3 regions of the Pseudomonas sp. AC229 genome follow, and region 1 is predicted to be linked to each of the others. Evidence: predicted binding sites of a transcription regulator. Region 1 holds the regulator's gene; each other region holds the start of a gene.

Region 1 (2,212 bases):
CGACATCAAGCAGATCATTCATCACCTCAAAGCCAAAGGCATTGGCGTGCTGATTACGGACCACAACGTGCGTGAAACCCTCGATATCTGCGAGACCGCGTACATCGTCAACGACGGCCAATTGATTGCCGAAGGCGACGCTGAAACCATCCTCGCCAACCAGTTGGTGAAAGAGGTTTACCTGGGTCACGAATTCCGCCTCTAAGAGCGTTCTGTAGCCGCAATCAGATGCGCACTACAGACTTCGATTGAGGACTAGGCAAACGCCTCAGACTTAGGCATATAATTTGCTTCCTGGTGGCGCTTCGGCGCCCTCGTTGTGGAAGCGCGTATGCGCCGGCGAATAAGGTCTTAAGCCCCCTCCATGAAACCATCGCTCGTCCTAAAAATGGGCCAGCAGCTGACGATGACACCGCAGCTGCAACAAGCCATCCGCTTACTCCAACTGTCCACACTGGATCTTCAACAAGAGATTCAGGAGGCGCTGGAGTCCAATCCCATGCTCGAACGCCAAGAAGAAGGCGAGGACTTCGATAACAGCGATCCGCTGGCCGATGGCGCCGAAAGCGCGCCGCCCGCGCCGAACAACGAAGAGTCCTACCAAGACACCAGCTACCAGGAAACCTCGGCACCTACCGTCGACAATCTGGAAGACGGCGAATGGGGCGAACGCATTCCCAATGAGCTTCCCGTCGACACGGCGTGGGAAGACATCTACCAAACCAGTGCCAGCAGCCTGCCATCCAACGACGATGACGAGTGGGATTTCACCACCCGCACCTCGGCTGGCGAAAGCTTGCAAAGCCATATGCTCTGGCAGCTCAACCTGGCGCCGATGTCCGACAAGGACCGCCTGATTGCGGTCACCCTGATCGACTGCATTAACGACCAAGGCTACCTGGAAGAAACCCTCGAAGAAGTGCTGGAGGCGTTCGATCCCGAGTTGGATATCGAGCTCGACGAAGTCGAAGCCGTGCTGCACCGCATCCAGCAATTCGAACCCTCAGGCATCGGCGCGCGCGACCTGCGTGAGTGCCTGTTGCTGCAACTGCGTCAGCTGCCAGCGAAAACGCCGTGGCTGCCCGAAGCGCAGCGCCTGGCCGGCGATTACCTCGACCTGCTCGGCAACCGCGATTACAGCCAACTGATGCGCCGCATGAAGCTCAAGGAAGACGAGCTGCGTCAGGTCATCGAACTGATTCAAAGCCTTAACCCGCGCCCGGGTTCGCAGATTGAAGCGAGCGAGCCGGAATACGTGGTGCCCGACGTGATCGTGCGCAAGCACAACGACCGCTGGCTGGTGGAGCTGAATCAGGAAGCGATGCCCAAGCTGCGGGTTAATCCGCAATACGCCGGCTTCGTTCGCCGCGCCGACTCCAGCGCCGACAACACCTTTATGCGCAATCAGCTGCAAGAGGCGCGTTGGTTTATCAAAAGTCTGCAAAGCCGCAACGAAACACTGATGAAAGTGGCCAGCCAGATCGTCGAGCACCAACGCGGCTTCCTCGACTACGGCGACGAGGCCATGAAGCCGCTGGTTCTGCATGACATCGCCGAAGCAGTGGGCATGCACGAATCAACGATCTCGCGCGTTACCACGCAAAAATTCATGCACACCCCGCGTGGCATTTATGAGCTGAAGTACTTCTTCTCCAGCCACGTCAGCACCTCCGAAGGCGGCGAATGCTCGTCAACGGCGATACGCGCAATCATCAAAAAACTGGTTGCTGCGGAAAATGCGAAAAAGCCGTTGAGTGACAGCAAGATCGCTGGTTTACTGGAGGCACAGGGCATTCAGGTAGCCCGTCGCACAGTCGCCAAATACCGCGAATCCCTCGGGATAGCGCCTTCCAGTGAACGTAAGCGACTGATGTAAACGCCTGACCCGGTTCGCCTGCGAACCTCGCTCTGGCAAGACGGCTACACTGATCCAAGGCCAAAGTGTTCCGGCGACAAGCCCGTTAGCTTGTCTCTTACACACGGCAATAAGGAGAAAGCGGTATGCAAGTCAACATCAGTGGACATCAGCTGGATGTGACCGACGCCCTACGCGACTACATCGACGAGAAGCTCAGTCGATTGGAACGCCACTTCGACAAGATCACCAACGTGCAAGTGACCATGGAGGTCGAGAAGCTCAAGCAGAAAATCGAAGCGACTTTGCACATCGCCGGGGGCGAAGTGGTCGCCAACGCCGAACATGACGACATGT
Region 2 (2,212 bases), on a different contig from region 1:
TGATACGCGGCCACGGTGGAGTCGAAGCCGCCGGACATCAGCACCAGCGTCTGCTCGATGGCGCCGAGCGGGTAGCCGCCCAGGCCTTCGTGCTGGCTGTGGATGATATAGAGAAGCTGATTGCGGATTTCCATGCGCACCAGCAGCTCGGGGTCTTTCAACGAGATACCGGCAGCGCCGCACTGGCGACGCAGTTGGCTGCCGACATAACGCTCGACATCCATCGAACTGAAGCTGTGTTTGCCGGCGCGCTTGCAGCGCACGGCGAAAACCTTGCCGGCTAGTTGATCGCCGAAATGGGCTTTGCATTTTTCGACCATGTCGTCGAAATCGCCCAACGGGTATTCGTTCACTTCCAGGAATTGACCGATGCCGGAGATACGCGAGAGGCGCTGTTTCAGCTCGGCCAGAACCTTGGGCTCGGTGAGACGGGTTTCGACGTCGATGTTGTCCCACACGCCGTCAACCACGAGATTCGGATCCAGGTCACGCATCACCGCACGAATATTCTTCGTGAGCTGGCGGATGAAGCGCGTGCGCACCGGCCGGCTTTTTATGGTGATCTCGGGGAAGACTTTGACGATAAGTTTCATGAAAACAGCGCGCGCGAGCCTGGCCTAAATTAAGGGGCGCGGATTATAGCGGAAATTGCTCAAGGTTTAACCAGGCAATGCGTAGAAAGATCCGGCACGCACCAAAATGCATCACGACCTTTCGCGCGAGATTCATTTTGGTGCGCGACGCCTCGTTCTTTTAACGTGCAGCCCCCGCAGCGCCTGACTTTCGGGCAGCAAACCCACTTCGGGGCACTGGCATGCAATTTGCTCCCTTGTGAGGCAGGTTGCCCTGGCGGACTATGCCGCCCGGCTTCACCGTTTTATTTGGGGCTAAAAAATCACAACGCCCCACCATCTGGAGGACACCATGTCGAAGGCGCTTCAACTAATCAAAGATCACGACGTGAAGTGGGTTGACCTGCGCTTCACCGATACCAAAGGCAAGCAGCACCACGTGACCATGCCGGCCCGTGACGCCCTTGACGACGAATTCTTCGAAGTCGGCAAAATGTTCGACGGTTCCTCGATCCATGGCTGGAAAGGCATCGAAGCCTCCGACATGATCCTGCTGCCAGTAGACAGCACTGCCGTTCTCGACCCGTTCACCGAAGAGCCGACCCTGATTCTGGTCTGCAACATCATCGAACCGTCGACCATGCAAGGCTACGACCGTGACCCGCGCTCCATCGCTGCTCGCGCTGAGGAATACCTCAAGTCGACCGGCATTGGCGACACCGTATTCGTAGGCCCGGAGCCTGAGTTCTTCGTTTTCGACGAAGTGAAATTCAAGTCCGACATTTCCGGCTCGATGTTCAAAATCATCTCTGAACAAGCGTCCTGGAACACCGACAGCGATTTCGAAACCGGCAACAAAGGCCACCGCCCCGGCGTCAAAGGCGGCTACTTCCCGGTTCCACCCGTCGACCACGACCACGAAATCCGTACTGCCATGTGTAATGCCATGGAAGAAATGGGCCTGGTCATCGAAGTTCACCACCACGAAGTGGCGACTGCCGGCCAGAACGAAATCGGCGTGAAGTTCAACACCCTGGTTGCCAAGGCTGACGAAGTTCAAACCCTGAAGTATTGCGTACACAACGTGGCCGATGCCTACGGCAAAACCGCGACCTTCATGCCTAAGCCTCTGTACGGCGACAACGGCTCGGGTATGCACGTACACATGTCCATCTCCAAAGATGGCAAGAACACCTTCTCCGGCGAAGGCTATGCCGGCCTGTCCGACACCGCTCTGTACTTCATCGGCGGCATCATCAAGCACGGTAAGGCTCTGAACGGCTTCACCAACCCGTCGACCAACTCGTACAAGCGTCTGGTCCCAGGTTTCGAAGCACCGGTAATGCTGGCCTACTCGGCTCGCAACCGCTCCGCCTCCATCCGCATTCCTTACGTGTCGAGCCCGAAAGCCCGCCGTATCGAAGCACGTTTCCCGGACCCGGCTGCTAACCCGTACCTGGCGTTCGCCGCGCTGTTGATGGCTGGCCTGGACGGCATCCAGAACAAAATCCACCCTGGCGATGCTGCGGACAAAAACCTGTACGACCTGCCACCAGAAGAAGGCAAGCTGATCCCACAAGTGTGCGGCAGCCTGAAAGAAGCTCTGGAAGAGTTGGACAAGGGCCGTGCGTTCTTGACCA
Region 3 (2,212 bases), on a different contig from region 1:
GGCGGTGGTTGGGGTTGGCGTTTGGTTAGGTGGGGCGGGCGAGGATCCACATTCGTTTAGGGAAATGCGATTCCTCCGAAATACTGGATCCCGAATCGTCGGACCGCCGCCTTCGCGAGGATGACGGGTGTTTTGTTTGGAATTTTTGTACTCCTGCGAATCGTCATCAAGAACACCGCCAGCACTAAAAACCTCCGTCATCCTCGCGAACGCGGGGATCCAGAGTCGTTCAGGGAAAGGCGATTCTTCCGAAATACTGGATCCCCGCTTTCGCGAGGATGACGGAGGTCTAGTTTGGAATTTCTGTACACCTGCAATGCGTCAGTTGACACACGGCCATCCCTCAAAACCTCCGTCATCCTCGCGAACGCGGGGATCCAGAGTCGTTCAGGGAAAGGCGATCCTTCCGAAATACTGGATTCCCGCTTTCGCGGGAATGACGGAGGTTTAGTTTGGAATTTCTGTACACCTGCAATGCGTCAGTTGACACACGGCCATCCCTCAAAACCACCGTCATCCTCGCGAAGGCGGCGGTCCGACGATTCGGGATCCAGGCTTGCATGGCGAGCACCATTACGTGACTGAGCCTGGATTCCCAACCGTCGACCGCGCCGATCTTCAGAGCCCCCCCATATTTAGTTGCAATCAACCCCGACTACGCTGGTCATAGGGAAACACCCAAGCGAAGCGGCTATCTTCACGGGTGCCGCCCAACGGGGCGTGGCCACGCACGGTGAGTCAAGGAATGCGCGATTCTGGTGCGCAGGGTGAGTGTCTTATTTTCAAGTCATTGATACTTAACGAATAAGACGGATGGCTCGGGCTTTGCAATACCTATGCACGTCCGGGTGACAAGGAGTACGGCATGACCCGCACCTTTTATGACGAGATGTACTTGGCGAACGGCGAATGCCGTCCGCATTACCGGGAGTTCGCGCGCTGGTTGGCCGACACCCCGGATGAGTTGCTGGCGCAGCGCCGCCGCGAAGCTGATCTGCTGTTTCACCGCGCTGGCATCACGTTCACCTTGTACGGCGACGACCAAGGCACCGAGCGGCTTATTCCCTTCGACATCATTCCGCGCAGCATTCCGGCCAGTGAGTGGCGCATTGTCGAGCGCGGCTGCATCCAGCGGGTGCAGGCATTGAATATGTTTCTCGCCGACCTTTACCACGACCAACGCATCATCAAGGCCGGCATCATTCCGGCCGAGCAGGTGCTGGCCAACGAGGGTTACCAACTGGCGATGCAGGGGCTGAATCTGCACCGCGATCTGTACGCGCATATCTCGGGCGTCGACTTGGTGCGCGACGGCGACGGCACGTACTACGTGCTCGAAGACAACCTGCGCACCCCCAGCGGCGTGAGCTACATGCTCGAAGACCGCAAAATGATGATGCGCCTGTTCCCCGAGCTGTTCGCCGCCCAGCGCGTGCTGCCCATCGATCACTACCCCAATTTGCTTCTCGACACGTTGAAGAGCTCCAGCCCGCTGGATAACCCCAACGTGGTGGTGCTGACGCCAGGGCGCTTTAACAGTGCGTACTTCGAACACGCGTTTCTGGCCCGCGAAATGGGCGTGGAGCTGGTTGAAGGCGCCGACTTGTTCGTGCGCGACGACAAAGTCTTTATGCGCACCACCGCCGGCGCCAAGCAGGTGGATGTGATCTACCGCCGTCTGGACGACGCCTTCCTCGACCCATTGGCATTCAACCCCGACTCCATGCTCGGTGTGCCGGGTCTGCTGTCGACGTACCGCAGCGGCAATGTGGTGCTGGCTAACGCCATCGGCACGGGCGTGGCGGATGACAAATCGATTTACCCCTTTGTCGGCGAAATGATCCGCTTCTACCTCGACGAAGAACCGATTCTGAAAAACGTGCCGACCTTCCAGTGCCGCAAGCCGGTGGAGTTGCAGCACGTGCTGACCAATCTGGAACACTTGGTGGTCAAGGAAACCCAAGGCTCCGGCGGCTACGGCATGTTGGTCGGGCCGGCCGCCAGCAGGGCAGAAATCGAAACCTTCCGCGCGCGGTTGATCGCGCGCCCCGAGGCGTACATCGCGCAACCGACGCTGTGCCTCTCAACGTGCCCGACCTTTGTCGAAAACGGCATCGCCCCCCGCCATATCGATTTGCGCCCCTTCGTGCTGTCCGGCAAAGACACCCGTGTAGTGCCAGGCGGCCTGACCCGCGTGGCGTTGCGAGAAGGG

The links. Region 1 encodes sigma-54, which starts transcription at its own class of promoters, with help from an activator protein. Its sites were predicted from a motif close to ANTGGCATNNANNTTGCTNT; they were not measured.
Region 2: the regulator sigma-54 is predicted to act here: its motif matches at 809-828, upstream of glnA (glutamate--ammonia ligase).
Region 3: the regulator sigma-54 is predicted to act here: its motif matches at 813-832, upstream of AC0IW7_RS23540 (circularly permuted type 2 ATP-grasp protein).

What each region holds. Positions count from the first base shown of each region.
Region 1 covers NZ_CEEDHK010000001.1:387,043-389,254, forward strand. The annotation lists gene lptB (LPS export ABC transporter ATP-binding protein) at 1-205, shown strand, start outside; gene AC0IW7_RS01740 (RNA polymerase factor sigma-54) at 365-1,876, shown strand; gene hpf (ribosome hibernation-promoting factor, HPF/YfiA family) at 2,002-2,212, shown strand, end outside.
Region 2 covers NZ_CEEDHK010000021.1:17,506-19,717, forward strand. The annotation lists gene thiI (tRNA uracil 4-sulfurtransferase ThiI) at 1-593, opposite strand, end outside; gene glnA (glutamate--ammonia ligase) at 925-2,212, shown strand, end outside.
Region 3 covers NZ_CEEDHK010000022.1:10,780-12,991, forward strand. The annotation lists gene AC0IW7_RS23535 (type 1 glutamine amidotransferase) at 1-29, shown strand, start outside; gene AC0IW7_RS23540 (circularly permuted type 2 ATP-grasp protein) at 866-2,212, shown strand, end outside.